3 regions of the Saccharopolyspora sp. CA-218241 genome follow, and region 1 is predicted to be linked to each of the others. Evidence: riboswitches for the same ligand, from Rfam matches in the RefSeq annotation. Region 1 holds a riboswitch; each other region holds the start of a gene.
The links. Region 1 has a riboswitch for glycine ahead of gcvT (glycine cleavage system aminomethyltransferase GcvT). Riboswitches for the same ligand answer to the same signal wherever they lie in the genome.
Positions count from the first base shown of each region.

Region 2: it holds a riboswitch for glycine, as region 1 does, so the genes downstream of both, gcvH (glycine cleavage system protein GcvH) here and gcvT (glycine cleavage system aminomethyltransferase GcvT) in region 1, are expected to answer to the same signal.
Region 3: it holds a riboswitch for glycine, as region 1 does, so the genes downstream of both, gcvP (aminomethyl-transferring glycine dehydrogenase) here and gcvT (glycine cleavage system aminomethyltransferase GcvT) in region 1, are expected to answer to the same signal.

Region 1 covers NZ_CP191860.1:4,321,311-4,329,180, forward strand. The annotation lists gene ACQP0T_RS20600 (hypothetical protein) at 7-159, opposite strand; gene ACQP0T_RS20605 (acyl-CoA dehydrogenase family protein) at 373-1,551, opposite strand; gene ACQP0T_RS20610 (TetR/AcrR family transcriptional regulator) at 1,653-2,288, shown strand; glycine riboswitch at 2,418-2,508, shown strand; glycine riboswitch at 2,509-2,619, shown strand; gene gcvT (glycine cleavage system aminomethyltransferase GcvT) at 2,736-3,839, shown strand; gene glyA (serine hydroxymethyltransferase) at 3,864-5,144, shown strand; gene ACQP0T_RS20625 (amino acid permease) at 5,329-6,729, shown strand; gene ACQP0T_RS20630 (DedA family protein) at 6,910-7,440, opposite strand; gene ACQP0T_RS20635 (hypothetical protein) at 7,434-7,571, opposite strand; gene dacB (D-alanyl-D-alanine carboxypeptidase/D-alanyl-D-alanine endopeptidase) at 7,721-7,870, opposite strand, start outside.
Region 2 covers NZ_CP191860.1:4,862,171-4,870,040, reverse strand. The annotation lists gene ACQP0T_RS23180 (SDR family NAD(P)-dependent oxidoreductase) at 149-823, opposite strand; gene ACQP0T_RS23175 (DUF6104 family protein) at 1,043-1,219, shown strand; gene ACQP0T_RS23170 (Acg family FMN-binding oxidoreductase) at 1,512-2,498, opposite strand; gene ACQP0T_RS23165 (PucR family transcriptional regulator) at 2,681-4,219, opposite strand; glycine riboswitch at 4,317-4,421, shown strand; glycine riboswitch at 4,422-4,516, shown strand; gene gcvH (glycine cleavage system protein GcvH) at 4,567-4,935, shown strand; gene ACQP0T_RS23155 (FKBP-type peptidyl-prolyl cis-trans isomerase) at 5,073-5,399, opposite strand; partial or broken gene ACQP0T_RS23150 (MarR family transcriptional regulator) at 5,528-5,659, shown strand; gene ACQP0T_RS23145 (hypothetical protein) at 5,639-5,857, shown strand; gene ACQP0T_RS23140 (arginase family protein) at 6,092-6,913, shown strand; gene ACQP0T_RS23135 (DUF202 domain-containing protein) at 6,921-7,241, opposite strand; gene ACQP0T_RS23130 (YidH family protein) at 7,243-7,629, opposite strand; gene ACQP0T_RS23125 (SSI family serine proteinase inhibitor) at 7,682-7,870, opposite strand, start outside.
Region 3 covers NZ_CP191860.1:2,823,602-2,831,471, reverse strand. The annotation lists gene ACQP0T_RS13460 (HesB/YadR/YfhF-family protein) at 1-222, opposite strand, end outside; gene gcvP (aminomethyl-transferring glycine dehydrogenase) at 368-3,271, opposite strand; glycine riboswitch at 3,445-3,545, opposite strand; gene ACQP0T_RS13450 (MerR family transcriptional regulator) at 3,569-4,135, opposite strand; gene ACQP0T_RS13445 (bifunctional nuclease family protein) at 4,357-4,833, opposite strand; gene garA (glycogen accumulation regulator GarA) at 5,215-5,682, opposite strand; gene gcvH (glycine cleavage system protein GcvH) at 5,799-6,185, opposite strand; gene ACQP0T_RS13430 (CDP-alcohol phosphatidyltransferase family protein) at 6,310-7,011, opposite strand; gene ACQP0T_RS13425 (hypothetical protein) at 7,194-7,409, opposite strand; gene ACQP0T_RS13420 (propionyl-CoA synthetase) at 7,690-7,870, shown strand, end outside.

The DNA.
Region 1 (7,870 bases):
CCTCGGTCAGTGGCTCTTGCCCTTGCCGAACAGCTTGTTCTTGACCTGGTCGATCTTCTCCTTGTTCTTGGGGTCGGAGGCGTACTTCTTCGCCTGCTCCATCGCCTTGCGGCCCTGCGGGCTGCTGGCGAACTGGCTGACCTTCTTGAACAACGACATAGCGTCTCCTCAGCTCCGGCCGGGCGCGGTCGAGCCGCGATCAACTCCACCTCCAGGGTACCCACTCCCGGCCGGCTCCCGACGATCTCGGCGAACCACCCACCGGCCACCGTCCCACCAGCACCTCCCATTTCACCCGGAAGGTGAATGAGCGAGGGGCACCTTCATCCGGCTACGTCGGACGAAGGTGCCCCTCACCAGGAACGGGACGGGTCAGCCGAGGGCACCGGAGACCGAGGCGTGGCCCTTGAGGAGGTTGCGGGCGATGGTGCGGCGCTGGATCTCGTCGGTGCCCTCGAAGATCCGCAGCAGCCGCAGGTCGCGGTACCAGCGCTCGATGGGCAGCTCCTTGGTGTAGCCCATGCCGCCGTGCATCTGGAGCACCCGATCCACGATCTCCCCGGCGCGGGTGCCGCCGTAGAGCTTGGCGATGGACTGGGCGTGCCGGGAGTCGCCGCCCTGGTCGACCTGCCACGCGGCGTGCAGCACCAGCCAGCGCAGCGCCTCGATCTCCACCGCGGAGTCGGCCACCATCCACTGGATCGCCTGCCGCTCGGCGATCGGCTCACCGAAGGTCTCGCGGGTCTTGGCGTAGTCCATGCCCATCTCCAGCAGCCGCTCGCAGGCGCCGAGGGCGTGCGCGGGCAGCAGGTACCGGCCGCGGCCGATCCACTGCATGGCCAGCCGGAAGCCCTTCCCGACCTCGCCGAGCACGTTGCGCTCCGGCACCCGGACCTCGTCGAACACCAGCGCGGCGGGGCGGCGCTCCCACGGGCCCATGATGTCGATCGGCTCGGACTTCCAGCCCATGTCGCGGTCGACGAGGAAGCAGGTGACGCCGCCGTCGGCCCCCTTCTCCCGGTCGGTGACCGCGAACACCATCACGAAGTCGGCGTCGATGCCGCCGGTGATGAACGTCTTCTCGCCGTTGACGATCCACTCCGAGCCTTCCTTGCGCGCGGTGGTGCGCAGGTTCTTGGCGTCGGACCCGGCGCCCGGCTCGGTGATCGCGAAGCAGGACTTGCGGGTGCCCTCGATGGTGGGCAGCAGGTACTCCCGCTTCTGCTCCTCGTTGGCGTGGTAGAGGATGTTGTCGGCGTACCCGCCGAACCGGAACGGCACGAAGGTGCGGCCCAGCTCGGCCTCGATGAGCGCCGACATCACGGCGGAGAGGTCCATCCCGCCGTACTCCTCCGGGGTCTGCACGCCCCAGAAGCCCGCCTGCTTGGCCTTGTCCTGGAGCTCCCGCTGCTCGTCCTTGGTGAGGCCGCGCTCGCCGGCGCGCTCCCGGCGCAGCACCTCCGGCTCCAGCGGCACCAGCTCGCGCTGGACGAAGTTGCGAACCCAGTCGCGGATGTCGCGCTCGGTCTCCGACAGCGAGAAGTCGACCATGGGGCTTTCCTTTCCGCGCCCTGTGACTAACGGCGTTAGTTTTATGGGAGTCTAGAACCGCCGCGACGAGGCCCGCAAGGGTGTTCCGAGGAGGAGGGACCGTGCCCCGCCCCAGCAATCCCCTGCTGACGCCGGACCGCATCCGGCTGGCCGGTCTGGAGATCATCGACGAGCTCGGGCTGGAAGCGCTGTCCATGCGGCGGCTCGCCGACCGGCTCGGCGTCAAGGCCGCGTCGCTCTACAACCACGTGCCCGGCAAGGACGAACTGCTGCACGAGATCGCCGACGGCGTGATGCGCGCCGTGGACGTCAGCGGCTTCGAGCAGGACTGGGCGACCGGGCTGCGCACCTGGGCGCGCTCGTTCCGGGCCGCGCTCATCGCGCACCCCCACCTGGTCCCGTTCCTGGCCTCCGGTCCGGCCCGGCGGGAGACCGCGCTGCGCCGCGCCGACGCCGTGCACGGCGGGCTCACCTCGGCGGGCTGGCCGCAGCGGTACGCGACGATGATCGGCGCCTCCACCAAGTACCTGGTGGTCGGCTCGGCGATGGGCTCATTCTCGGCCGGTTTCCCGGACGAGGCGGAGCTCTACGACGAGCGCTTCCCCCACCTGGACCGGGCCCACCTGCTGCGCGAGCACGCGGCCGAGATCGACGCGGACAGCTTCGAGCTCGCACTCACCGCCCTGGTCGACAGCCTGACCCGCCTCCACCACGACCTCACCACCCAGCCCGGCTGAGTCACCCGCACCGCATCGCGATCGGACCACAACACCTTCCACTGAGATCACCCTCGCGTTGTGTTGACTGGCTTCGCGCACCTCCGTAGCGTCCGAATCCGACCGGCCCACAACTCAAGACCGCGCCGACGACGTCGTGCGGGAGAGACCCCAGCGTCACGGGGCGCCGAAGGAGCAATCTCCCCAAGAAACTCTCAGGCACCGGCACCGCGCGACAGCAGGCGAACACGGAGAAAAGCAGGAGCCCCGCTCCTCGCCCACGGTGCAAGCCGCCCGGTGTCCTGGCGCCGGACCGCGGTGAAACTCTCAGGCCAATGACTCCGGGGAGACCCCGACCAGCGCGAACCCGCGCAGGTCGACGTCGGGGTGCCCCGGATAAGGTTGTGCTTCGCGCGGCTGACCGGCCCCTCGTCCGCCGACCCGCGCCCACCAGGAGGAGCCATAGCCATGTCGTCGCCACGACGGACCCTGCTGCACGAGGTGCACGAGTCGCTCGGCGCCACCTTCACCGAGTTCGCGGGCTGGCGGATGCCGCTGCGGTACTCCGGTGACACCGCCGAGCACCACGCCGTGCGCACCGCCGCCGGGCTGTTCGATCTCACCCACATGGGCGAGCTCCGGATCAGCGGCCCGCAGGCCGCCGAGGCCCTGGACCACGCGCTGGTGGCGAAGGCGTCGGGGATCAAGCCGGGCCGCGCCCGCTACACGATGCTCTGCGACGAGCGGGGCGGCGTGCTCGACGACCTCATCGTCTACCGGCTCACCGAGCAGGAGTACCTGGTGGTGGCCAACGCCGCGAACGCCGCGGTGGTCGCCGCCGAGCTCGCCGAGCGCGTCGGCGGGTTCGACGCCGAGTTCGCCGACGTCTCCGAGGAGTACGCGCTGCTGGCGGTGCAGGGACCCCGCGCCGCCGCGATCCTGGCCCCGCTGACCGACACCGACCTCACCGAGGTCAAGTACTTCGCCGGCTACCGGAGCGCGGTGGCCGGTCACCCGGTGCTGCTGGCCCGCACCGGTTACACCGGCGAGGACGGCTTCGAGCTGTTCACCGCGCCGGGCGACGCGGCGGCCATCTGGCAGGCGCTGACCGAGGCGGGCGCCGAGCACGAGCTGCGGCCCGCCGGGCTGTCCTGCCGGGACACGCTGCGGCTGGAGGCCGGGATGCCGCTGCACGGCCACGAGCTCTCCACCGAGCTGACCCCGTTCCACGCCAACCTGGGCCGGGTGGTCAAGCTCGACAAGCCGGGCGACTTCGTCGGCAAGGCGGCGCTGGCCGCGGTCGCCGAGCAGCCCACCGCCCGCACCCTGGTCGGGCTGACCACCGACCAGCGCCGCGCTCCCCGGCACGGCTACCGGGTCCTCGACGACGCGGGCACCGAGGTCGGCGAGGTCACCAGCGGTGCGCCGTCGCCGACGCTGGGGCACCCGGTGGCGATGGCCTACGTGGACCGGGCGCACAGCGCGCCGGGCACCGCGCTGCAGGTGGACATCCGGGGCAGGACCGCGCCCGTGGAGGTCGTCGAGCTCCCCTTCTACCGCCGCAACGCCTGAGAGATCACTACAGGAGGCAACACCATGTCGACACCTGACCTGTTCAACGACCAGCTCGCCGCGGTCGACCCCGAGGTGGCGGCGGCGGTCGGTGCCGAGTTGAACCGCCAGCAGGCGACGTTGGAGATGATCGCTTCGGAGAATTTCGCGCCGCGGTCGGTGCTGGAGGCGCAGGGTTCGGTCCTGACCAACAAGTACGCCGAGGGCTATCCGGGCAAGCGGTACTACGGTGGCTGCGAGCACGTCGACGTGGTCGAGCGGCTGGCCATCGACCGGGTCAAGGCGTTGTTCGGTGCGGAGTACGCCAACGTCCAGCCGCACTCGGGGGCGCAGGCCAACGCCGCGGCGATGTTCGCGCTGCTCAAGCCGGGTGACACCATCATGGGTCTGGATCTGGCGCACGGTGGTCACCTGACCCACGGGATGAAGATCAATTTCTCCGGCAAGCTGTACAACGTGGTGCCCTACACGGTGCGCGACGACGACCACCGGGTCGACATGGACGAGGTCGCCCGCCTGGCCCGGGAGAACCGGCCGCAGCTCATCGTCGCGGGCTGGTCGGCCTACCCGCGGCAGCTCGACTTCGCCCGGTTCCGCGAGATCGCCGACGAGGTCGGCGCCTATCTGATGGTCGACATGGCGCACTTCGCCGGGCTGGTGGCCGCCGGGCTGCACCCGAACCCGGTGCCGCACGCCCACGTGGTCACCACGACCACGCACAAGACCCTCGGCGGTCCGCGCGGCGGGGTGATCCTGTCCGCCGACACCGCGCTGGCCAAGAAGTTCAACTCCGCGGTGTTCCCCGGGCAGCAGGGCGGGCCGCTGGAGCACGTGATCGCGGGCAAGGCGGTGTCGTTCAAGGTCGCGGCCTCGGCGGAGTTCGCCGACCGGCAGCGCCGCACCGTGGCCGGGGCCAAGCTGCTCGCCGAGCGGCTCCAGGCCGACGACGCCCGCTCCGCCGGGATCTCCCTGGTCTCCGGCGGCACCGACGTGCACCTGGTGCTGGTGGACCTGCGCCACTCCGAGCTGGACGGCAAGCAGGCCGAGGACCGGCTGCACGAGATCGGCATCACGGTCAACCGCAACGCGGTGCCCAACGACCCGCGACCGCCGATGACCACCTCCGGGCTGCGCATCGGCACCCCGGCACTGGCCACCCGCGGCTTCGGCGACACCGAGTTCACCGAGGTCGCCGACATCATCGCCGAAGCCCTCAAGCCCGGCTTCGACGAGGCCACCGCCACCGCCCTGCGCAGCCGGGTCGAAACCCTGGCCAAGGCCAACCCCCTCTACCCGGAGCTGTGACCGGCTGACCCGCAGGGGCCCGCGTTCGCCGAACGCGGGCCCCTGCTGCGTCCGGAAGATCCGAAGTGGATCGTTATGGGGCCGAAACTCCCTCGGTGACAAGTATTTCCGGCTTGCGGACGGCACGGCGGTGGCGCAGTATCGGGCGCTGCCAGCAGCACACCGCCGGGTGAGGAGTCCGCCGATGAGCACACCCGCCAGCGAGGAGTACCGCCGGGACCTGAGCAACCGGCACATCAACATGATCGCGCTCGGCGGCGCGATCGGCGTGGGCCTGTTCCTCGGCTCCGGCAAGGCGCTGCACCAGGTCGGCCCCGGGCTGATCCTGATCTACGCCATCGCGGGCGGCATGATCTTCCTGGTGATGCGGGCGCTGGGCGAGCTGCTGATGTACCGGCCGGTCAGCGGGTCCTTCGCGGAGTACGCGGGCGAGTTCGTCGGCCCGTGGGCCCGGTTCGCGACCGGCTGGGGCTACTGGATGGTGTGGATCGTCACCGGCATGGCCGAGATCACCGCGGTCGGCGAGTACTTCGAGTTCTGGTTCCCCGGCCTGCCGCAGTGGATCCCGGCGCTGGGCGCGCTGGTGGTGCTCAGCGGCGTCAACCTGATCGCGGTGAAGCTGTTCGGCGAGTTCGAGTTCTGGTTCGCCCTGATCAAGGTGCTGGCCATCATCGGGCTGATCGTGCTGGCCGCGGCGATCCTGGTGTTCGGCTTCAGCGACCTCGGCGACACCGCCTCGCTGAGCAACATCTGGTCGCACGGCGGGTTCTTCCCGAACGGTCCGGTCGCGGCGCTGGTGGCCTTCCAGATCGTCATGTTCGCCTTCGTCGGCGTGGAAATGGTCGGGCAGACGGCCAGCGAGAGCGCCAACCCGCGGCAGGTGCTGCCGCGCGCGATCAACGCGGTGATGTGGCGCATCCTGATCTTCTACGTGGGTGCCCTGGCCGCGCTGACCGCGCTGGTGCCCTGGTTCCGGTTCCCGGCCGACGGCAGCCCGTTCGTGCACGCCTTCGCGCTGATCGGCATCCCGGCCGCGGCGGGCGTGGTCAACTTCGTGGTCACCACGGCGGCCCTGTCGTCCTGCAACAGCGGCATCTACTCCACCGGCCGGATGCTGCGCACGCTGTCCCAGGACGGCCAGGCGCCGCGGGCGCTCGGGCGGCTCAGCCCCCGCGCGGTGCCGTCCCGGGCCATCGCGGTGACCTTCTGCGCGATGCTCGTCGGCGTGGTGCTGAACTACCTGGTGCCCGAGCAGGCGTTCGTCTACATCACCAGCGCGAGCACCATCGGCGCGATCTTCACGTGGGGCATGATCCTGCTCGCCCACCTCGGCTACCACCGCAAGGTGCGGGCCGGGCTGCTGCCCGCCGGCCGGTTCCGGATGCCGTTCGCGCCGCACTCGAACTACCTCGTGCTGGCGTTCCTGGCGATGGTCCTGGTGCTGCTGGGGTTCGACGCCGAAACCCGGGTGGCGCTCTACATCGCGCCGCTGCTGGCCGCCGCCGTGATCATCGGCTACCGGTTCTCCCGGCGCGGCCGGTCCCCCGACGAACCCGCCGGCGAAGGCGAGCACGCCTCCCCGTGACGCCCCCGCACAGGACCACCCGGAAGTGGGCCGAGTGAGGGGGCACCCTGTACCACGCAACTGGGTGCAGGGTGCCTCTCACCTCGTTCAGGACCACCCGGGTGGGCGCGGCTCCGGGGGCTTCGTGGAGTCGGTCGGTGGCGCGGAGGGGTGGTGCTGGGGTCCGCTCCGTTGGGCGGGTCAGGCCGCTTCTTCGACCTCGTCGTCCTGCGCGGCGGTGGCGCGGTGCACGCGAGCCTGGCGCCTGCGCCGGTAGAGCCAGGTGCCGACGACCACCGCGACCAGCACGGCGATCAGCAGCCAGCTCGCCCGGCCGAGCCACGCCTCGATGTACTTCGCCGACGCCCCGGCCGCCCAGCCGATGCTGACGTGCAGCGCCGACCAGCTCACCGCGCCGATCAGGGAGGCGGCGAGGAACCGGCCGTAGCCCAGGCCGCTGGCCCCGGCCGCCGCCGGGGTGAGCGTGCGCACCACCGGGAGGAACCGCGCCACCAGCACCGCGCCGATCCCGTAGCGGCACAGCAACCGGCCGGCCCGGTCCCAGTGCTGCTGGCCGAGCTTGCGCACCACCCGCGTCTCGCGCATCTTCAGCCGGTACCGCCTGCCCAGCCAGTACCCGATGTTGTCCCCGAGCGCCGCGCACGCCGCCACCACGCCGGAGAGGGTGAAGAAGAAGCCCAGGTCGGTCACCGCGGCGGAGGCGATCAACAACCCGCTCTCCCCGGCACCAGGAACCCGAGGCCGATCGTGCACTCGCCGAGCACCAGCGCGCCCGTGACGAGCACGAGCAGCGGCCTGGGTAATCCGGCGACGAAGGCCAGGAATTCGCTGATGAACGACACGTGCTCTCCTCGACGCGGGCTGCTGGGCGCTCATCACGCTACCTGCGCCCGTCGAACCCGCGCCCGGGAAACCTCCCGACCCGGCACCGGGTTCTCCCCGACCCCGTCCCCGGGGTCCCGCGCACCTCAGCGGCCCCAGGAATCCCGGCTCAGCAGCTCTTGGTCCAGGAGCACTCCACGGCGCCTTCGTCCACCCGGGTCACCGGATCGTCGGCACCGGCGTTCGGCAGCGGTGCGGCCTCCCGCGGCCGGTCGGCCGCGCCCCGGTACTCGGCGAGGCGGATCGCCACGGCATCCTC
Region 2 (7,870 bases), 540 kb from region 1:
GTGCGGCGGCTGGCAGCAGGGGAACCTTCCTGTCACGGGTGACAGCAGGGGAACTTTCCTGTCACGGGTGGCCGTGCTGGCGGAGCGGATGACAGCAGGGGAACTTTCCTCCCACGGATGACAGGAAGGTTCCCCTGCTGCCACCGGCTCACACCGTGGAGTAGAGGCGCTCCGGCTCCGCCTGGGTGGTGTAGAGCTCCCAGTAGACCTCCGCGATGGTCTCGGCGGAGGTCTCCGGTCCGCCCTGCCCGATGAACGTGGCGAGCGGGACGTGCGCGGCGTAGATGCCCTTGTCGGCGAGCGAGGCGTTGAGGGCGAGCACCCAGTTGCGCAGGGCCGCCCCGGCGATGCCGACGTTGCCCATCGGCGGGAACACGAGCGTGGACGAGGCGCCGGTGGTGAACAGCAAGGTGCCGCTACCTCGCTCGATCATCCCGGGCAGCACCTGCCGGGCCGCGGTGACGGCTCCGTAGACGTAGTGCTCCACCTGCGGCTGGATGTCGGCCACGGTCACGTCCAACGCGTGCACCGGTGCGAGCCGCGGATCGGTGGCACCGCTCGGCGCGGGCGAGTACTCCAGCACGTCGACGGTGCCGTACCGGCGTTCGACCGCGCGCAGCGCGTCGATCAGCGATGGCCGGTCACCCACGTCGGCGGGGAAGCCTTCGGCTTCGACGCCGTCCCCGGCGAGGTCGCGGGCCAAGGCGTCGAGGCGTTCGGCGTCGCGGGCGAGCAGGGCGACCTGGAACCCGCGGCGACCGAACCGGCGGGCGAGCGAGGCCCCGAGCCCAGGTCCCGCTCCGACGATGGCGATGGTGGGCATCCGTTTCCTCCCCGGTCGGTGGCTCGTCCACCACGGTGGCCGAACACCTCGCCAGCCGCTCGTCGAGGACGTGGCGCTCCACACCGGACCGAGGGGGCCGCGGTGATCGGTCCCGAGCCGGTGTGGACACTGTCCCTACCGGCGGGGCCGATCGTTCCCCGACCGGCTCCCCGACTAACCCCGCTCGCCAGATGCGTGCGCCCCGATGAGGAGGAATCCGTGTACTTCACCGACCGCGGCATCGAGGAACTGGAGGACCGTCGCGGCGACGAGGAGGTCACGCTGTCCTGGGTCGCCGACCGGATGCGCGCCTTCGTCGACCTCAACCCGGAGTTCGAGGACGCCACCGAGCGGCTGGCCACCTTCCTCGCCCGCGACGACAGCGCCGAGGACTGACCCGCCGGATCATCGCTACAGCGCGCGACGGGTCCGGCCGGGCGCCGCTCGGTGACTCCCCACGCCTGTTCGACGCCGTGGGCGGATGGCGGGCGATGAACCCGCTCCCGGGCCGTGCGGAGGTCGCCGACGAACTCGCCTCCCGGCACGCCAGTGCGCTCGTCACCCGCCGCTCGTCGTCGGCGACGGTCGGCGGGACCGGCGCGGTTCGCCCCCGATACGTCGCAGCGCGTGCAGGGGTCCCGCAGCCGGGAGCTGGCAGCAGGCGTCGCGAGCGCGGTGGACCAGGTGCTCAGGGAGACGGCTCGACGAGCAGCTCGGCGGGGTCGCGGCGCGGCGTGGCCGGCACGGGAGAGCCGAAACCCAGCCGCAGCACGGCCTTCGGTCGCAGCGTCCCGCCGAGCAGTCCGCACAACGCGTCCCGGGTGTCCGGCACCTCCACGACCTGCGACAGGAACGAGGCGCTCAGCCCCAGCCCGGTCGCGGTCAGCAGCATGCGCTGCACCGCTTGCCCGGCTCGCACGTCCGCCTGCCAGTCGACGCCGCCGATCGCGACCACCACGATCAGCGGGTCGTCCTCGAAGTCCTTCCCCGGGACCCTCGGTCGCGACGCGCCCGCCGCGAAATCCCGCAGCACCCACTCGTCCTGCGGTTCCGGCTCCGGTCCGGCCGACTCGACCGGGACACCCCGACGCTCCTCCCCGGACCGCCCGGTCCACCGGGCCAGCTCGGCGCGGAACCCCGGATCGGCGGACTGCGCGGCGTGGGCGCGGTGCACCAGTTCGACCAGCCGAGCGCGTTCGGCGCGGTCCACCACGTGCAGCACCGCCCCTTCGGCTTCCACCGCTCCGGCGAGAGCGTGCCGGGCGCTCGTCGGCACCGCATCGGCCCGGAACGGCCGCCGGTTGGTGCGGCGTGCCTCGATCGACCGGAACAGGCCGTCAACACCGTCCGGACGTGACGTCGCGGCCACCCGCGCCAACAGCGTCGAGTTCGCCGCGGGACGAGGTGGCAGCACCACCGCCGCGTCGACGCCGTGGTGGGCGAGCGCGACCCGCAGGGTGAACAGCGCCGCACCGCACCCCAGCCGCAGCTCCGCATCACCCGGATCGGTGTGCGGCAGGCGGGTCGTCGGGTCCGCGTGCAGCTCCAGCACCTCGGGGCACAGCGCGAAGCGCCACGGTTGGACGTTGTGCAGCGAGGGCGCTCGGCCGGCCAACTCGACCACCTCGCGCACCTGCTCGGCGGTCAGCCCCAGGGCGGGGCGGAATCCTGTCATCACGGCCTTCCCCGTCGCCGCCTTCGCGCTCGCCGTCACCGTGGCACAGTCCACCGGCCCCTGCCATCGCGGCGGCGGGGTGACGGTGGCAGCAGGGGAACCTTCCTCCCACCGATGGCAGCAGGGGAACTTTCCTCTCACCGGTGACAGGAAGGTTCCCCTGCTGCCATGCCGCCGGTCGTCTACCGGTCGCGGGTCCAGCGGTCGGTGGCGAGCTGGATGAGCAGGGCGGTGCGGACGTCGGGGTCGTCGAGGTCGACCGGTGCGATCTCGACCAGGCGCTTCATGCGGTAGCGGAACGTGTTGGGGTGCACGCGGAGCTCGTCGGCCGCCGCGCGCGGCCGTCCGGGGTGGCGTAGCCAGGCGTGCAGGGTGCTGAGGTAGTCGGTGCCCTGTGCGCGATCGTGCTCGCGCAGCAGTCGCAGCGGACCGAGAGCGCCGATCTCGGGTCCGGCGACGGAGGCGCGATGCACCACCACCCGGTGCCACACCTGCTCGTGCACCGCGACCGGGCCCCGAACCCGCCCGCCGCGCAGCAACCCGATCAGCTCCTCGGCTTCGGCTCGCGAGTCCGCCAGACCGCTCACCGGGGACGGGCCGCCGACTGCGATCAGCGGTCGATTGGGCGACCGGTCGTCCAGCAGCGCGGCGCGCAGCGCGGGCCATCCGGCGTCGTCGTCGGGGACCACCGCGTAGAGGAGCGTGCCGATCTCGGTCAGCAGGGGACGCTGTCCGACGCCGCGGTCGAGCCGTTCCCACGTCGACAACCGGTGCGCCTCGGCGGGTGCGTCGCCGGAGGCGACGTCGATGGCGACGACCCGGTGCGGCCGGTCGCGCACGGCGAGTTCGTCCGCCGCGGTCCGCCAACCCGCGCGGCCTTCCAGCAGCAACCGGACCTGTTCGGCGGTGCGCTGCCGTTCGGTGTCGGCGAGGGACCGCCAGCGCAGCAGTTGCAGCGCGACCAGCGGCGCGGTCTCGGCGAAGGCGGCCGCCCGTTCCTCGCCGACCTCGTCGGGGACCACCGCCCACATCGACCCGAGCAACTCGCCGCCCACCCGCAGCGCGACGACCAGGCGAGGCAGCGTGCCGTCCTGCTGGGCGGGTACGAAGATCGTCGCGCTGCCCTTGCTGAGCTGCCGGAACGTGCCGCGCGCCCGGAATTTCGCGAGCACGTCGGCGGGCTGGCCGCGTCCCATGATCGTCGACACCCGGGCCGGATCGATCATGTCCTGCCGCGCGGAGTACGCGAGCACCTGCGAGCGGGCGTCCTCGATGGTCACCGGCGCGTCCACCACCTCGGCGACCGCGTCGGCCAACCGGAACAGGTCGTCGCGCCCGCCGCCGCGCGGGTCGCCGTCCGATCCCTCGGCCAGCGCCGCGCGGACCAGCCACACCAGTTGGGCCCACGCGGTCCCGGAACGCACCTCGACCAGCGCGATCTCGGCCCGCTCCGCGGCCGCGACCACGGCCGGCCGCTCGGCCAGCGGTGGTTTGAGCAGCACCGCCGCCGCGTCGAGGTCAGCGCACGCGCGTACCAGTTCCGCGGCGTCGGCACCATCGGTGACCGCCACGCCCAGCACGAGATCCCCCGTTCCGGCGGATGGTCGCTCACCCGGTTCGGCGATGACCACGTCGGTGACGCGGCGCGTCGGGTCCGGAACGACCACCGGGCGCAGCAGGGCCGGGCTCATGCGATCGAGCAGCTCCCGGACGCCGCGCACCCCTGTCCCTTCCTCCGGCCCACCGGGCGGGAGGCATTGACACCCGGGCAGGCGCGATTATCGTTGCTGAGCACGTCGACAATCGCATATCGGCCGATGATCCCGGGCGGGAGAGCCCGTGGCCGCTCACCGAGCGCAACCACGGCGCCGAAGGAGCAAGACTCCCCGCACACTCTCAGGCACCCATGACCGTCCGGGCCAGGCAACTCTGGAAAGCGCGCGTCGACGAGGACGCCCACCCACGGTGCAAGCTGCTCGCGCGGCGAAGCTCTCAGGTTCCGAAACAGAGGGGGAGGCCCAGCACACCCGGGCACCCGCGTGCCCCTGAAGCGATGGAGCCTCCCGAGATGACGCTGCCTGCGAACCTGAGCTACACCGAAGAGCACGAGTGGATCGAGGACCGCGACGAGCTGGTCCGGATCGGCATCACCCAGCACGCGGCCGAGGCCCTCGGCGACATCGTGTACGTGCAGCTCCCCGACGTCGGCGACACGATCGAATCGGGCCAGTCCTGCGGCGAACTGGAGTCCACCAAGTCGGTCAGCGACCTGTTCGCGCCGGTGACCGGCGAGGTGGTCGCCGTCAACGAGGCGGTCGTGGACGATCCCGCGCTGGTCAACGCCGAGCCCTTCGGCAGCGGCTGGCTGCTCGAGGTGCGCGTCACCGCGAGCGGCCCGGTCCTCACCGCCGAGCAGTACGCCGAACTCATCGGCTGACCGGTTCCGGCCTGTTCGCGCGCGAGCAGGGGAACTTTCCTCCCACCGCTCGTGCGGCCGCGCGCGTCCGGCCTCGGTTGGCAGCAGGGGAACCTTCCTGTCACGGGTGAGAGGAAGGTTCCCCTGCTCGCACCTGCTCAGCCGATCCCGACCAGTTCGACCTCGAAGTGCAGGGTCGCGGCGGGCGGGATGACCGGCGGCACGCCGCGGTCGCCGTAGGCCTGGTGGGGCGGGACCACGAGCTTGCGGACGTCGCCGACGCGCATGCCGACGACGCCCTTGTCCCAGCCCTCGATGACGTGCCCTTCGCCGAGCGGGAACACCAGCGGCTCGCCGCGATCCCGCGACGAATCGAACTTGCTCCCGTCGGCCAGCGTGCCGACGTAGTGGACGTGCACGGTGTCGCCCGGCTTCGCCTCGGCGCCGTCGCCCGCGGTGACTTCCTCGATCTGCAGCTCGGCCATGCGGTACCTCCTCTGGTGCAGTCGGCACATCCGATCACACCTCGGCAGGGGCGGCGCGTCCGCGGCTGGTCGATTGTGCGCAGTTGAATTGCGCGCTCCCGTGATCTCGTGGAGTCCTCGGAGTCGCGCTGTCGCTGGACGCCCAACTGTGCTTCGCGCTCTACAGCGCGTCGCGGGCGTTCACGAACCTCTGCCGTCCGCTGCTCGACGGGCTCTCGCTCACCTACCCGCAGTACCTGGTGCTGCTCGTGCTGTGGGAGCGCGAGCAGTTTGTTCGCCGCCGGATACGCGGCCTGCTTCCACAGCGCGCTGCACTGGTCACGCGCAAGGAGGAGGTCCAGCTCACCGACTCGTCGGTCACGGCACGGGTCGGTATCGGCGACAACGGTGCCGACGGGTTCCAGCTCGGCGTGGCACTGGTCGTCTCGGTGCCCGGTGTGGAGCGCGAGCACGGGTAGCGGCTCGTCGAGAGGGCCGACTCGGTGTGCCCGTATTCCAATGCGGTGCGCGGCAACGTCGGCATTCGGCTCGAGGTCGCCTGCCGGTCCGGTTCGTCCGCTTCGGATGTGGCAGCAGGGGAACCTTCCTGTCACCGGTGACAGGAAAGTTCCCCTGCTGTCACCCCCGGTGGTTGCATGGCTATGCGCGGTGAGCAATAGTCATGTCCGGAGTCGGTGAGGGGGAGGACGCCCGTGGCGGTCGTCGAGTTCGCGCAGTGGCAGGCGTCGGCGTCGCCGACCGCGCGCCGGTTGCGCGAGGGTGCTGGGCTGCTGTCCGCGATGCTGCCCAGCGGCACGCCGGTCGCGGTGCCGGTGATGGAAGCCACCGGGGTCACGGGCGAGGGGGTGCACCACGTCGACGTGCTGGCCGCGAACCTCGCCGCCGCGCGGGTGGCGGTCGCCCAGGCGGGTGGCGGTCCGCTGATCACCGTCGGTGGCGACTGCGGCGTGGACCTCGCGCCGGTGGAGGCGGCGCACCGCCGCCACGGCGCGGGCTTGGCGGTGGTGTGGTTCGACGCCCACGCCGATCTGAACACGCCGCGGTCCTCGCCGTCGGGGGCGTTCAACGGCATGGTGCTGCGCACGCTGCTGGGCGAGGGCCCGTCCGGGTTGCTGCCGGAGAACCCGCTGGCCCCTTCGCAGGTCGTGCTGGCCGGGACCCGGGACCTCGACCGGGGCGAGATCGACTGCATCGACGCGCGCGGGATCTCGGTGGTGCCGCCGGAGCAGGTGGCGCGCCCGGACGCGGTGGGCGACGCCGTGCGGGCGGGGACCACGGCGGTGCACCTGCACGTGGACCTCGACGTGCTGGATCCGGACATCGTCGGCTCGGTGGGCACGCCGGTGCCCGGCGGGTTGACGGCCGACGAGCTGCTGTCGTCCGTCGCGGCGCTGGCCGCCCGGTTCGCGGTCGCCGGGCTGACGATCGCGGAGTACCAGCCGACGGATTCGCGGGACCAGGACCTGCTGACCGGATTGGTGCCGAAGCTGGTGTGCTCGGCCGGGTTGGCGTAGCGGTGGGTCAGGACAGCGCGACGTAGACCAGGCCGCAGAACCCGACCAGGCAGGCCAGCGCGGTCAGCGCCGCGGGCAGCCTGCCGTCGGGCAGCGGCTGGTCGGCGCGCACGCTGCGGTCGACGCGGAGGTGCCTGCGCCAGGCGAAGCCGGCCACGCCGACGGCCAGCGGCAGGGTCGCTGCCGCGCAGAGGGCGGCGGCGAGGGCGCTGGCGTGCACGATGAGCCGCAGCAGCACCAGCATCCCGACGGTGAAGGCCAGCGCGGTGCGCAGCCAGGCGAGCGTGGTGCGCTCCACCTGGAGCCCGGGGTCCCAGGGGCCGAGCACGTCAGAACCCGGTGACCAGCAGCAGCACGCAGGCGGCCAGCCCGATGACGCCGAGCCCGTAGCCCAGTACCGGGGCGAGCCGGGGCGCGGGCAGCGAGCCGCCCCGGCGCAGCGCGCGTTCGGTGTTCATCCAGCGGGTGAACGCGGTGGCGGCGCACAGCACCCCGCCGAGCAGCAGCAGCACGGCCAGGGCGGTGCGCAGCGGTTCCGGCGCGGGGCTGACCGCGTTGAGCGCTTCGACGCCGACCCCGGCGGCCATGAGCGCGAGCGCGGTGCGGATCCACGCCAGGAAGGTGCGCTCGTTGGCCAGGGTGAAGCGGGCGTCGGGTTCCTCGCCGGACTCGTAGAGCCGCCGTGGCCAGCGGGAACCGGATGGTGCGTCGGACATGCCCCCACGCTAGCCGTACCGGTGCCGGGCCTCGGCCCGGCACCGGAACCGGTCAGAAGGCGAAGACCTCGCCGGTGCTCGACGTCGCGACGCAGTCGTTGGAGAACGTCTGCTCGAACGAGACCGGCTTGCCGCGCCAGGTGCCCTGGGCGGTGACCGTCACCGGCTGGTAGATCAGCGGGCACATCTTGGCCGGGCGGGACTCGGCCAGCGCGGTGAGGTCGCCCCGCACCCCGGCCAG
Region 3 (7,870 bases), 1.5 Mb from region 1:
GTCCCCCAACACCTCGGCGACCTGCGCCTCGAGGAAGACCCGAACGCCGGATTCCTCGATCACCTGGTCGTCGGCCTGCGGCTCGGTGGCGACGGACGCCTGGAGACCGTCCCCGGCGGGGGCGATCCGGAGGCCGGAAGCCTCGGAGGTCTCCGTGGTGTCGTCGCCGCCGATGAGGACGAGCTTGATGACCTCGGCGGCGTTCTCGCTGATGGTGAGCATGATGCTCCACTCCTCTCGGAGCCGGTCACGTGAAGTGGCCACCGTGTCATCCGGGCCGACCCGACGCAAACCGGGGTCCGCCCGGCGTGTCGAACGGACCCCGGTGGTCGTCCCGCAACCGGGCTGGGACGACCACCGGAACAGCTCAGCTCTCGTAGGCCGACAGCGGCGGGCAGGAGCACACCAGGTTGCGGTCGCCGCGCGCCTGGTCGACCCGCCGCACCGGCGGCCACACCTTCGGCGCGGAGGTGCCCATCGGGTAGGCGGCCTCGTCGCGACCGTAGGCGTGGTTCCACTCCCCCGCCAGCGAAGCCGCGGTGTGCGGCGCGTTCACCAGCGGGTTGTCGTCGGCGGGCCACTGCCCGGCCACGACCTTGTCGATCTCGGCCCGGATGGCGATCATGGCCTCGCAGAACCGGTCGAGCTCGGCCAGGTCCTCGCTCTCGGTCGGCTCCACCATGAGGGTGCCGGCCACGGGGAAGGACATGGTCGGCGCGTGGATGCCGTAGTCGGTCAGCCGCTTGGCCACGTCGTCCACCGAGATCCCGCTGGTCTTGCTGATCTGGCGCAGGTCGAGGATGCACTCGTGGGCGACGTAGCCGCCCTGGCCGGTGTAGAGCACCGGGAAGTAGCCGTCGATGCGGCGGGCGACGTAGTTGGCCGCGGCGACCGCCGTGAGGGTGGCCCGGCGCAAGCCGTCACCGCCCATCATGCGGATGTAGGCCCACGAAATGGGCAGGATGGAAGCGCTGCCCCAGGGCGCGGCGCTGATCGGCCCCACCCCCGTCTCGGGACCCGCCGCGGGCTGCAACGGGTGGTTGGGCAGGAACGGCGCGAGGTGCTCCCGGACGCCGATCGGCCCCACGCCCGGCCCGCCGCCGCCGTGCGGGATGCAGAACGTCTTGTGCAGGTTCAGGTGCGAGACGTCCGCCCCGAACTCGCCCATCCGCGCCAGGCCGATCAGCGCGTTGAGGTTCGCGCCGTCGACGTAGACCTGGCCGCCGCCGCGGTGCACGAGTCCGCACACCTCGCGCACGGTGTCCTCGTAGACGCCGTGCGTGGACGGGTAGGTGATCATGATCGCGGCCAGGTCGGCGGCGTGCTCCGCGACGAGTTCGCGCAGGTGGTCCAGCTCGATGTTGCCCGCGTCGTCGCAGCGCACCACGACCACGCGCAACCCCGCCATCACCGCGCTGGCGGCGTTGGTGCCGTGCGCGCTGGCCGGGATCAGGCACACGTCGCGCTGCGCTTCACCACGGGCGTGGTGGTAGGCGCGGATGGCCAGCAGCCCGGCGAACTCGCCCTGGCTGCCCGCGTTCGGCTGAAGGCTCACCGCGTCGTAGCCGGTGACCTCGGCCAGCCACCGCTCCAGGTCGGCGACCACCTCGAGCAGCCCGGCCGCGTCCTCGGCCGGGGCGAACGGGTGCAGCGCGGAGAACTGCGGCCAGGTGATCGGCTCCATCTCCGCGGTCGCGTTGAGCTTCATGGTGCACGAGCCCAGCGGGATCATGCTGCGGTCCAGCGCGATGTCCTTGTCCGAGAGTCGCCGCAGGTAGCGCAGCAGCGCGGTCTCCGACCGGTGGGTGTGGAACACCGGGTGGGTCAGGTACTCGGAGGTGCGCCGCAGCGCGGTGGGCAGCGCGTCGGGCGTGGCGGCGTCGAGCTCGTCCAGGCCGACCAGCGCCCCGGAGTTCAGGCCGAACGCCTCGAACACCACCGCGAGGTGCTCCCGGGTCGTGGTCTCGTCGCAGCTCACGCCGACGTGGTCGGCGTCCACCCGGCGCAGGTTGATCCCGCCGCGCCGGGCGCGGGCCACCACCTCGTCGGCGGCCCCCGGCACCGCGGCCACCACGGTGTCGAAGAACCCGCCGTGCACCACCTCGACCCCGCCGCGGCGGAGCTGCTCGGCCAGGAGCGCGGCGAACCGGTGCGCGCGGGTGGCGATCGCCCGCAGCCCCTCGGGTCCGTGGTAGACGGCGTACATCGAGGCCACCACGGCGAGCAGCACCTGCGCGGTGCAGATGTTGCTGGTCGCCTTCTCCCGCCGGATGTGCTGCTCGCGGGTCTGCAGGGCCAGCCGGTAGGCCAGGTCACCGCCCGCGTCCACGCTGACCCCGACCAGCCTGCCCGGGAGCTGGCGCTCCAGGCCCTTGCGGACCGCCATGTATCCGGCGTGCGGGCCGCCGAAGCCCATCGGCACGCCGAAGCGCTGGGTGGTGCCCACCACCACGTCGGCGCCGACCTCGCCCGGCGGGCGCAGCAGGGTCAGGGCGAGCAGGTCCGCCGAGACCACGGCCATCGCGCCGCGCCGGTGGACCTCGGCGATGAGCTCCTCCTGGTCCCGCACCGCCCCGGAGGCGCCCGGGTAGGCCAGCAGGGCACCGAAGAACTCGCCGTCCGGCAGCCCGGCGGCCCCGGCGGAGAGGTCGGCGACGACCACCTCGATGCCCAGCGGCTCGGCGCGGGTCCGCACCACCTCGATGGTCTGCGGCAGGGCATCGGCGTCGACGACGAACACGGCGGACTTCGCCTTGCCCGCGCGGCGGACCAGGGTCATGCCCTCGGCGGCGGCGGTGGACTCGTCCAGCATCGAGGCGTTGGCCAGCGGGACCCCGGTGAGGTCGGCGACCACCGTCTGGAAGTTCAGCAGCGCTTCCAGCCTGCCCTGCGAGATCTCCGGCTGGTACGGCGTGTAGGCGGTGTACCAGGCCGGGTTCTCCAGCACGTTGCGCAGGATCACCGGCGGCGTCGTGGTGCCGTGGTAGCCGAGGCCGATCATCTCGGTGTGCGGCGCGCAGCGGTCGGCCAGCGCGCGCAGCTCGGCCAGCGCGTCCGCCTCGTTGGCCGGGTCGGGCAGCGCCAGCGCCAGGTCGCGCTCGCGGACGCCGTCGGGTACCGCGCGCTGGCCCAGCTCCTCCAGCGAGCCCACGCCGATCACGTCGAGCATCCGGGCCAGCTCGGCGGGCCGCGGGCCGACGTGCCGGTCGGCGAACGGCGTGCCGTGCTCCAGCGCGGCGATCGGAATGCGGTCGTGGTTCACTTCGGTCATCGCCAACACCTCACTCATCGCGGCGAACACAGGGGGCGGGCAGCGGACTGCTCCGCTCTCCCCCTCTGTCACTGTTCGCAGCGCGAACGCCTGAGAGCTTCACCCGGCGGACCGGGCTTGCACCGTCGGCGGGACGGCACCACGGCTGTGGTGCGCCCTCTTTCCAGAGGTATCTCGCCCGTGCGGTCCGGTGGGCCTGAGAGGTTGTCGGGGAGGGTTGCTCCTTCGGCGCCGACTCGGCCGTAGCCTTGCCGGACTCTCCCGCACGGGGTCGACGATGCCGCGAAGCCTACCCGATCAGCCGGTCTGCCGGTCCCTCCGGCGACGGGCCAGTTCGTCACCCACGGCGGGTTCGGACACCAGACCGTCCGCCCGCTCGGCCGGGAACTCGTGGATGGTGCCGCTGATCTCCCGGACGGCACCGCTGACCGCGATGCCGAACACGCCCTGACCACCCTGGAGCAGGTCGACGACCTCCTCCGGGGAGGTGCACTCGTAGACCGTGGTGCCATCGCTGAACAGGGTCAGGCGGGCGAGGTCCTCGACCCCGCGGTGGCGCAGGTGGTCCACCGCGACCCGGATGTTGTGCAGCGAGACGCCGGTGTCCAGCAGGCGCTTGACGACCTTGAGGACCAGGATGTCCTTGAACGAGTAGAGGCGCTGCGAGCCCGACCCGGCGGCGCTCCTTATCGAGGGGCGGACCAGCTTGGTGCGGGCCCAGTAGTCGAGCTGGCGGTAGGTGATGCCGGCGATCTGGCAGGCAGCGGGGCCCCGGTAGCCGACGAGCTCGTCGGGCAGCGCGGCGTCAGGCGCCGGCTCGTCCCGACCTCGGGCAGCATCCTCGCCGGGTGCTTCCTCGACCACGCCTGCCTCCCCTCGTCCGGCACGGAGCCGACCACCGGTTCCCGGGTCGACGATCCGGGACCGCGAACCCCTGCTCACCGGCGGAATCACACCGGAGCAATTCGCATCATCCGACGGTAGGCCGGTCCGGTGGGCAGGTCAACGCGACGCGCGGGTGACCCGACGAGCCGACCCCCGCGAAGGCGTTCGCGGGGGTCGGGAAGCCGCTCTCCGGGCGAACGTCAGGTGTCGGCGCCGCGGAAGTCCTCCGGCGACACCGAGTCGAGGAACTCGCGGAACTTCTCCACTTCGTCCTCCTGCTCGTCCGGGATGATCAAGCCCGCCTCGTCGAGCACGGATTCGTCGGCATGGATCGGGACGCCGATGCGCAGCGCCAGCGCCACCGAGTCGCTCGGCCGCGCCGAGACCCGCACATCGCCGTCGAACACCAGCTCGGCGAAGAAGGTGCCCTCCTGCAGGTCGGTGATCCGCACCTGCTCCAAGTCCCGCCCCAGCGCGCCGATGACGTCCTTGAGCAGGTCGTGGGTCAACGGCCTCGCCGGTCGCACCCCCTGCTGCTCCAGCGCGATCGCCGTCGCCTCGACCGATCCGATCCAGATCGGCAAGTAGCGGTCACCGCTGGTCTCGCGCAGCAACAGGATCGGCTGGTTGGCTGGTAGTTCCACTCGCACGCCGACGACGCGCATCTCACTGCTCATCGTCACATCGCCTCCTCCAGCGCGCCGAAGCGTGGCATCCCCCTCCTCGAGGGTCGCGCACCGACGCTCCCGACGCTACCCGCGATACGGCGGACCCGCCCATTCCTGCGCGGTCCCGTCAGCCACCGTTCTCCCGGCCGTCCGGCGGCATCGATCGACAGCTCCCGGACCGCACCGCCACCGAGCGCGCTCGTCGTCGAGCACCTCTGCGCACGATACACCCCGGGGCCCGCCGCCGAGCCCGCCGAAAGGGCCGCTGAACGGGAGAACCGCTTGCCGCGCCGAAAGATTCCGGTCGCCGACCGCACTTCGCCTCGACGTGGTTCGGGGCGGCACCACTCGGCGCCGCCCCGCCACGATGACCCGGTCTCCGGCCTCCTGTCAGCGGCCCGCCGGGCCGCCCTCGACCGGCCCGGTCAGGTACACCAACCGGAACTTGCCGATCTGCACCTCGTCACCGTTGGCCAGCACCGAGGTGTCCACCGGTTCCCGGTTGACGTAGGTGCCGTTGAGGCTCCCCACGTCGACGACGACGAAGTTGCTGCCCTCGAAGCGGAACTCCGCATGGCGGCGGGACACCGTGACGTCGTCGAGGAAGATGTCGCTGTCCGGGTGGCGGCCGGCGCTGGTGATCTCCCGGTCCAGCAGGAATCGCGAACCCGCGTTGGGGCCGCGCTTGACCACCAGCAGGGCGGACCCCGCGGGCAGCGCATCGACCCCGGAGGCGGCCGGCTCCGCGGCGGGCGCGCTCTCGGTGCTTTCGGGCTCCGAGAGGAAGGGCCTGAAGACCGAGGTGGTCTCCGGTGACTGCTCCGGTGGAACGTCGCCGGAGCCGCTGTTCTGGCTCACCTGAGCTCTCCTCTACGCGGATCGATCGTGCCAAGTGTGTTCCAACGTACCGTGCCCTGCCAGGCACGGGACGCGCGACTCCCGAGATCGCCCCGTCGGCCGCGCGCGACCGACGATCATGCCTGGTCGATCAGGTCCTGGTAGGCCTCCGGGGTGAGCAGCCCCGCCACCGCCGCCGGGTCGTCGACGGCCAGCTCGATCATCCAGCCCTCACCGAGCGGGTCGGTGTTGACCAGGTCGGGCTGCTCGTCCAACCGCTCGTTGCGGGCCACCACCCGGCCACCGACCGGCGCGTAGAGGTCGGAGACGCTCTTGGTCGACTCCACCTCGCCCATCGCGGACCCGGCCTCGACCTGCTGGTCGAGGTCCGGCAACTGCACGAACACCACGTCGCCGAGCTGCTGCTGGGCGTAGTCGGTGATGCCGATGCGCACCGTGGTGCCATCGGTACCGAGCACCCACTCGTGCTCGGGGGTGTACTTGATCCCGTCCGGGGTCGCCACCTGGGTCCTGCCTTTCCTGACTCGAGCTGCGGATCCGGCCGCGACCGTGTCGCGTGATCGCGGCGGGAGCGTATGGGGGCCGGCCGGGCGGTCGCAAGGCGGGTCCGCCGGGGGCCGGGGCGGGTCAGCGGGGCGCCGACCGGGCCGACCGGACGGCCGCGACCACCTGCCCCAGGTACAGCACGCCCGCCCACAGGTAGAGCGCGCCGCCCCAGCAGGTGAAGGCGTAGGCGAACGGCCGCACCACCGAGGAGAACGCGAACTCGTTCTGCACCAGCAGCAGCAGCGGGAAGGCGTACATCAGGCAGAACGTGGCCGCCTTGCCCAGGTAGTGCACGTCGGGCGGTTCGAAGCCGTGCCAGCGCAGCACCGGCAGGCAGAGGGTGAGCACCACGTCGCGGCCGACCAGGGCGACGGCGACCCACCAGGGGACCACGTCGCGGAGGACGAAGGCGATCAGCGTCGCCACGATGTAGAGGCGGTCGGCGGCCGGGTCGAGCAGCTCGCCGATCCGGCTGTACTGGTTGAGCCAGCGCGCGAGCTTGCCGTCCAGCCAGTCGGTCGCGCCGCTGATGACGAGCACGAGCAGGGCGAGCAGATCGGCCTGCGGTCCGAGCAGCAGCCAGAGGAAGAACGGGACCCCGGCGAGCCGGACCACGCTGAGCAGGTTCGGCAGCGTCAGCACCGGATCGGACCAGACGCCGGCGGCGGCTTCCTTGATCCGGGCGATGCCCGGGTCGCCGGGCGAACGGTCCCCGGTGGGCTCCGGGTCCACGTCGCGATCCCCCGTCGTGTCGTTCGTGGTGCTGTCGGCTTCCTGCACCACGAGTCCTCCCCTGAACGGTTGTGCCCGGAACAGCCGCGCCCCGGCCGGTCCTGCGCCGGGCGACCGGACGCGCCGCGTCCGCTGGCCTGATCAGGGTCTCACATGCGTCGGACCGGAGCCGTGGCGGCCGTGCCGGGAGGAGGTCGCGGCACCTCGGGGTCCGGGCGCGGAAGGTGCGCCGATCAGCTCCTGCGGTGGCTCCAGCCCTGGCGGTGGAGGTCGGCGTCGGTCAGGAACCGGGCCCGGCCGCGGTCGTCGACGCCCGCCCAGCGGGCGCCGCTGACCCCTTCGCGGACGTAGGAATGACCACCGCTCCACACCACGCTGCACGGCGCGGTGGGCAGCTCCGCCGCCTTCGCCGCGGACTCGGTCGACCCCGTGCTGATGTCCGTGCTCATGGACGCACCTCCATACCCCTAGTCGGTCCGATCGCCGACTCTGTTAGCGCGGTCCCCGCCCCCGGTCGCAAATTGTGGGCGCCGGGGCGGCCGATGTCGCGCTGGCGCGCGGGCGCGGCGCCCAGCGGTCGTGGTCCGTCGACGAACCGCATCCGGCGGGCAGCGCGGCGGACAGCGCGGCCGAAGCGGTTCCGGCCGCTCGTCCGCGCGGTCCCTGGTCTCCCGGACGGCGGTGCGGTAGGACTCAGGCGTTGCCGGTCCACCGCAGGAGGTCGTGCTCATGGGTGCCTACGCCGATGCCTACCAGCGCAGCTCGTCCGACCCGGAGGGCTTCTGGCTCGACGCGGCCGGGGCGATCGAGTGGGAGCGGGCACCGTCGCGGGCGCTGGACGACGAGCGCCCGCCGTTCTACCGCTGGTTCCCGGACGGCACGCTCAACACCTGCTTCAACGCCCTGGACC